2 regions of the Paenibacillus sp. FSL L8-0641 genome follow, and region 2 is predicted to be linked to the other one. Evidence: riboswitches for the same ligand, from Rfam matches in the RefSeq annotation. Region 2 holds a riboswitch; the other holds the start of a gene.

Region 1 (3,820 bases), 1.7 Mb from region 2:
ACGGAGCTTGTCCAGGATGTGGGGCATTGTCTGCGCTGGAACTGTTTTTCAAAGGTATTGAAGGGGATATTGTCGTGCTGTTCCAGACAGGCTGCGTATATGTGACGACGACAGGGTATCCATATACATCACACAAACAACCGATGATCCACAATCTTTTTCAAAACGGGGCCGCTACCCTTTCAGGAGCGCTGGAAGCTTACATGGAAATGAAACGGCGTAATGAAATTGAGATGTCGGACGATCCGACCTTTATCATGATTAGTGGTGACGGTGGGATGGATATTGGTATGGGTTCTGCGATTGGTGCGGCTCTGCGTAATCATAAGCTAATCATGCTGGAATATGATAACGAGGGGTACATGAATACAGGTTCACAGCAATCTTACTCCACTCCGCTCGGTCACATGACCAGTACGTCGGGTGTAGGTAAAATGCAAAAAGGAAAGCAAGGGCATCACAAGGATACCGTGCAAATCATGGCTGCTTGTAACATTCCGTATGCTTTTACCGCTGCTGAAAGTCATCCGCAGGATATGCTGCGTAAAGCAGCCAAGGCTCAATGGTATGCAAACAACGTGGGTACGGCCTATGGTAAAATCCTGTGCGCCTGTCCGCTGAATTGGAAATCCGAAGACAGACTGGGTACCAGCATTGTGGGCGCCGCAGTCGAGTCCTGTTTCTTTCCTTTGTACGAAATAGAGCAAGGCAGTACGACGATTACGTACAATCCGGAGGACAAAGGAAAACGAATTCCAGCTGCTGAATGGCTGAAATTAATGGGTAAAACGAAGCATCTTATTAAGGAGGAGGCTACGCTGGCGACCTTTGAACAGGAGATTGAGCGTCGCTGGACTATCCTGAAAAAGAAACATGAAATTTCAGAGCTATAATCCTGTTTTTTGCATAATCATCGATTAACATTGTTAGCCGCTGTTACTGTAGTGGCTCGATCAAGATTCTTTGCGCTTTTTGCGCAAAGAATCTTTTTTGTCGTTTATGGGTTGAAGCATAAAAAAACAGGTAATGATTTCCGATATAGGAGTGGAGGCCTATAAGAGGCACGTTAAAAAGTTTTCTTCTGAATTTTAAGATGCAATGAGGTGCAGGTAATGATTAAGCTGAATACAGTTGAAATAATCGAAATTATAAAGAAGCAAATCCCTAAGGTTATGAACATCAAGCCAGTGGAACTCAAGTTTACGGATGATTTTGGACGGACCTCGCTGGCAGCGACAGAACACAAATTTACGCTGACGAACCAGCATTATTCTGCCAAGGTGATGGATTGCGTGTTAGAAACACAAGTACGCCCCATTTTAATGTGCGAAATTATTTATTTTCTAAAATGTGAGTTTATTGACGGACATGTTGATGTACGACTGGATTATGAAGCATGTTCTGAGGAAGGGCGAGGACCGGTTGCTTCAGCCGTAATTACCTTTGATCATGCAACAGAGCTGGGAGTCGAGGAACTGGCCGATCTGATTGACTTGGCGCTTCATATGAACGATAAAACCTGGTTTGAAGAACTCTCCAACCAATATGTCAAAACCAAAGCAGGAGCTTCTATTTGATAACTTGCTTTTTTTAGAAGTCGGTGCTAATATACGTAACAAGTTTAATGTTAATTCAATTAAATAAGAGCAAGATCCTTCGGGGCGGGGCGAAATTCCCCACCGGCGGTGATGACATGTTTGTGGATCGTTTTTGTGAGAAACAGCATGGCTTAGTCCGTGACCCGGATGCTGAATGATCAGCAGAAGGTGGACCTGGTGCAAATCCGGGACCGACAGTATAGTCTGGATGGGAGAAGGATACGAAGCGCATGTGCATGACGTGACATGTGCCGATTTTTAGCATACCCAATTGTGCGTACGGCTTATTTCGTTGTAGGACAGCATCGGGCGATAGCTTGCTTAAGCTTTCTTTTTGATGGGTGTTCTGAGCGTATTTGGTTGTATACTCAGTCATGCTTTCTATTGGCAAACCTATGATTTCATGTCGTCTTAAGATGCAAATGAACTGCGCTTGTATACTACAAATGTGACTCTCATCACCCCCATGACGGATTGAATCCGAACTGGGGGTTTTTTGCGCTTATAGCTGATGAATTAGGGATAAACTGAGATGTAGTGGAAAGGAGTGAAGGCATGTTTACCGGATTGGTCGAGGAAGTGGGTCGTATTCAAACCATTTCCAAAAGCGGTGAAGCGATGGTGCTGGGGATTTCGGGTTCCGTGGTGTTGGGCGATTTAAAAATAGGAGACAGTGTCTCAGTGAATGGCGTTTGCCTGACGGCGATACAGATCGGTACGAAAGACTTTAAGGTTGATGTGATGCCGGAAACCTTTCGTAGCACTAATCTGAAAGAGTTGAGATCCGGCAGCCGAGTCAATCTGGAGCGAGCGATGGCGGCGAGTGGAAGGTTCGGAGGACATATCGTGCAAGGACATGTGGACGGGACGGGAACGATTCGCGGGGTGACATCAGACCAGAATGCAGTGGTGTTCGAAATTGAGCCTAAAAATCAAACATTATTTAAATATATTCTTCTCAAAGGGTCAATCACAATTGATGGTATAAGCCTCACAGTCGCACAGCGTACGGGAGATACCTTTGCCGTATCCATTATTCCCCACACCTTATCCGAAACGGCCTTACAAGCCAAACGTGAGGGGGATACCGTCAATATCGAATGCGATATTTTGGGCAAATATGTAGAACAGCTTTTAAATTACAGAGGTGCAACGGAGGCGGAGAGAGTAGAAGAAGCTCCTCTCAGTTTGGACTATTTGGCGAAACACGGTTTTGCCTGATATTGAATGGTAAGCCTGTTTAGGAGCATTCGTGGCACAAGACATAAGGAGGAAAGTGTTATGGATAGAGGTAGCCAAACAAGTGCAATGGCAAACGTCATAGAGCATGGCGAGTTGGAACATGGCGAAGAGATTCGTTTGGATTCCATCGAAGAAGCGTTGGAGGACTTAAAAAACGGTAAGGTCGTCATTGTAGTGGATGATGAACAGCGCGAAAATGAAGGCGATTTTATCGCTTTGGCTGAAAAAGCGTCGCCTGAGGTCATTAATTTCATGATTACAGAAGGTCGCGGGTTGGTCTGTGTGCCGATCACACGACAAAGAGCCGAGGCCTTGGAATTGCATCCTATGGTAGAGCAAAATACAGATTTCCACGGTACTGCCTTTACGGTATCGGTAGATCATATGGAGACAACAACGGGGATTTCAGCGGCCGAGCGTTCCTTGACTGTACGCGCCTTGGCAGACGAAGCAGTCACAGGAAGTGATTTCCGCAAGCCTGGTCACATGTTCCCGCTGATTGCTCGCGATGGGGGTGTCTTGCAGCGTGCTGGTCACACGGAGGCGACTGTTGATCTGGCTCGACTCAGTGGCTTCAAGCCTGCTGGAGTCATTTGTGAAATTATAAAGGAAGATGGCTCAATGGCCCGCCTGCCTGATCTGGCATTGGTCGCCAAGCGACATCAATTGAAGCTGATCAGTATTCAGGATTTGGTGGACTACCGTCGTCGTTTGTCATTGTAAATAATTTAAATTAAGAGAGGTTGATTAATTATGGCACGTTTTCTAGAAGGTAATCTTGTATCGAACGGTTTAAAATATGGTATTGTGGTGGGCAGATTTAATGAGTTTATTACGAGCAAGCTGTTAAGCGGTGCAATTGACGCACTTCAACGACATGGTGCACAGGAAGATGAAATTGATGTAGCCTGGGTTCCGGGTGCATTTGAAATTTCACTAATTGCGCAAAAAATGGCTGCAAGCGGCAAATATGATGCCGT
Region 2 (3,820 bases):
GATATTATTAATCTTGTCCTCATTAAATAAAACTGCTTGAGAAACCTGTTCCACCACGGAACTGTTTGTTTTGTTTTAGTCATAGTTCTTGCTCCTCTGTGTCTGATGATCACTACATTGTTTTATTCGACATAAACCGACGAATTTTATAGATGTAATCATTGGGAAACGAGAAATAGTAGCATATTTTAGACACTTTTTTTGAAAAACAGGTCTAAAGAACTATGATTAATATTAATGCGAACACATAAAAAGCCAAATCGGAGATGCAAAAGCATCTTCACAATTTGGCTTGGGTGAGTCATGAAGGGGACATTGAACTGTTAATTTTTTTGCTGACGTGAAATCATAAAGAGCGTAATCCAGATGAGCATAAAACCAGTCAATTGCGCTACAGTAACGATTTGCTGAAATGCGATCCAATTAATCACGACACCCACCATGGGAAAGCTCAATTCTGCCATCGTAGCATAAGACGCTTTGGTCGTACTTAAGCCTTTGTAATACAGCAATAAGCTAAGAAGACCCGGAAGCAATGCCTGCAATAGCAAGTTGATAATCACAGCTGCGCCTGCCCATGTACCGGCAGGCATATTCCATGGCGCATGCTCTACAGAGGTGAGGACAATTAGCAGAGGAAGCGCCACCATGAAGCGGAGGGAGGTTACCGTTTCATATTTCATTGAACGAAGCAAGTAGCTTCCCATGACTGTCGAACCGCCCCACAGAACCGCTGCACCCAGTGCAAGTAGACTACCGACCTGGACAAAATCACGAACATGCCCGAAGGGGAGCGACCAACCGAAGGTCAGAAGATACGTCCCGAACAGAGCGACGACAATTAATAATCCAAAATGACGCGGCAGCATTTCCTTCAATATAACGCGGGCCAGAATAATAGCGACCAATGGTTGAAGCTTCTGGAGTAAGAGTACAGCATTCAGATCACCGTTGCTGAGCGCCATGGTAAAAATCACGCTGGCCAGAGCCGAGCCGCCCCACGAGACGAACAAAATAGCGAAAACTTGACGAAGCCGTACCGCTTTGAGTTCCTCACGATGCTTCCACAGCATCGGTGTCAGAGCGAGGAAGAGCAGCACATGCTCCATTAGTACAATTTGTGTTGAAGTAAATGATTTTAGCAAAATAATACGAAACAGCGGATCAGCGCCCCACAAGGCGGCTCCAATTGCGACTAACCAAAAACCGCTTTTCATGTGGGAGCTATGATCAAAACCTTTAGATGTTAGTACAGTAGAAGATTGACTCATACTCAATTAGCTCCTTGCGAATACAGGACCGGTGGCACAAAAACCCCCGTCCATGGCGAAAGGCCATGCAAGACGGGGGTTGATCAAATAAACTTGCCGCTTTATGCAAGTTAAATGAAGTTACTGCAACTGCAAAACCCATAACGCAGCATTCATCCACTTCGCGGCATGTTGATATTTCGATCTTCTTCCATCCGGACTTTACCGTCGGCTTTGGCATCTCACCAAATCAGTCCGTATCCTGTTGCCAGATACAGAGTCGCGGGCTTAGCTCCATGAGCCATACCGCCGGTTGGGAATCTCACCCTACCCCGAAGATCCTTATTCCGTTTTTTAATTTCTCCTATAGGATATACCTGTTTTAGAATGAAGTCCAGTGAAAAATGTGTGTATATCTAACAATGATTTTCATCTATTTTTCGAAAGCGTTTTACTAAGTTACATACTATGAAGTAATATCCTTATACTCAATGCGTCGAATCGCCGCATAAGCCACCAGCATTCCCAGTATAGAGAAGCCTATTTGCACGGGGGCTATGGAGCTAAGTGTAGCGCCGTTATTATTGGAGAAAAGCAATGCTACAATCAGGATTGAGGTCACAATGGTGGTGGGTACAGAGTATCTTCGCATCCCCATATACAGCGGAACCAGTCCCATAAAGCTGGCAGCAACGGCATTGATCAGCGTCCGTGCTGATTGTTGACCCAGTATCGAAAGAGTAAGGTTATCGGGCACAATCAAGACAAACTGGTTGAGCAGATGAATAGCAGCCGTAATGATTATTTCCGAAATAATAATAGATAAGAAGGTAAACAGCAGCACAACCAAGAGCTTGGCGATCATCAGCTTTTGACGGTGAATCGGATACATGAACAGGATCGTAATCGATTTGGACTTAAATTCCCCTACGATAAAGCGGCACAGGAGAACGGAGGCAAACACAATAAATGTGGCTCTGACCAGCATGTCCATGAGATCGAGAAGCTGAGTGTACTGTGTAAATTCGGGTATTCCTGTACTTTGGCCGTCCAGCGCGATGATACAGAGCAGCCCAAGAATGCATGCATTGGCGATCAGTGCTGAACGGATATAACCCGCCAGATGAAATTTTTTCAGCTCCAATTGCATCAATTTAAGCATGAAGATCACCTCCGTTTAACAGCCGCAAAAAGTAGTCTTCCAGCGTACTGCTTTTCTGATGAATGGAATCCACTTCTATATCATTTAAAATGAGCGTCTTTGTAATTTGTTTCTGCGGTACATTTGAATCGTAAATACGTATACTCTGTTCATTGAGCACCCTTATATTATTCAGATTCAGATGATGGGAGAGGACGTAGGCCGCCTTTTTACAATCGTTGGTCGTAAATTCAATGTATTCCGTATTGGTTTCCCGCACCTGCTCCATCGACACTTCCTCAATCAGCCTTCCGTGATTAATCACGCCTACCGTATCCGCAATCTGCTCTATTTCCGCTAAAATATGACTGGACACGAGCAGAGTCATCCCATATTCCTTGCATAGCATGTGGAATAATTGGCGGATTTCCTTGATCCCCACTGGGTCCAGACCATTAATCGGTTCATCCAAAATGAGTAGCTCTGGCTTAGTCGCAATAGCGCGGGCAATCCCGAGGCGCTGTTTCATTCCCAGTGAAAAGTCTTTTACCGACTTGTCACCAGCATTCTGCAAGTTCACTAATTCTAGGGCATCCCGGACAGCCTGCTTATTATAGTAGCCCATGTATTCACAATGAAGTTCGAGATTTTGCTGCGCCGTCAGCCTGTCATAAAAAATCGGGTATTCAATAATCGAACCCATCCGTCCGAGCAGATGATACGATTTTGGCGTTAGTTTTTCACCGAATAATTCAATTTCACCCGATGTCGGCTTGAGTAAATTCGTAATCATTTTCATTATCGTTGTCTTGCCTGCTCCGTTGGGGCCGAGAAAGCCATAGGTTTCTCCCTTGCGCACATTCATGCTGACTCCTGCTACAATTTCGTTGCCCTTCAGGGCTTTGGTCAACTGATGTGTACGTATTACGTAAGTCATGGGTGTTCTCCCTTCGTATACTGCTGATAATTCAAGGATAAAGGGCGAAATGTTCATTTTTCTTTCGTGATTCTTACAAATTTATTAAGTTGAGTATGTTGAGTTCGATTAATAGTTGATTTTCTTCAATGTAAAAGAGAAGACTGTCCGCTCATAAGGTCTACTGGTCAATTGAATTTCTCCGTTCATCGTTTCAACCAGACGTTTGGCAATTGTAAGGCCCAGTCCGCTGCCCTGTACCGCCTTATTGCGGGAGTCCTCCAGTGTGTACATGCGTTCAAAAACTTTATCCTGCTCAGATTCCTGTATGCCTTTTCCACGATCCCATACCTCTATGCGCACTGTATCCTGCTGTTCCGATAAAGTCAGACCCAGCGTCCGTCCGTCTGCCCCGTAGCGAATGGCATTCGAGATCAGATTGTTCAGCACCCGTCCAATCGCTCCTTCGTTCCCCAAGGCATGAATGGGGTGCTCCGGGATCTCAATATGTAC

What was found. A riboswitch is a leader RNA that binds a small molecule or an ion and turns the genes downstream of it on or off. The one in region 2 is predicted to bind FMN.
Region 1: it holds a riboswitch for FMN, as region 2 does, so the genes downstream of both, ribE (riboflavin synthase) here and MKY16_RS06605 (DMT family transporter) in region 2, are expected to answer to the same signal.

What each region holds. Positions count from the first base shown of each region.
Region 1 is NZ_JBBOUW010000001.1:3,159,122-3,162,941, reverse strand. It holds gene MKY16_RS14125 (thiamine pyrophosphate-dependent enzyme) at 1-893, shown strand, start outside; gene MKY16_RS14120 (IDEAL domain-containing protein) at 1,113-1,577, shown strand; FMN riboswitch at 1,649-1,822, shown strand; gene ribE (riboflavin synthase) at 2,154-2,819, shown strand; gene ribB (3,4-dihydroxy-2-butanone-4-phosphate synthase) at 2,880-3,563, shown strand; gene ribH (6,7-dimethyl-8-ribityllumazine synthase) at 3,594-3,820, shown strand, end outside.
Region 2 is NZ_JBBOUW010000001.1:1,466,924-1,470,743, forward strand. It holds gene MKY16_RS06600 (methyl-accepting chemotaxis protein) at 1-83, opposite strand, end outside; gene MKY16_RS06605 (DMT family transporter) at 324-1,271, opposite strand; FMN riboswitch at 1,450-1,594, opposite strand; gene MKY16_RS06610 (ABC transporter permease) at 1,717-2,412, opposite strand; gene MKY16_RS06615 (ABC transporter ATP-binding protein) at 2,405-3,328, opposite strand; gene MKY16_RS06620 (sensor histidine kinase) at 3,437-3,820, opposite strand, start outside.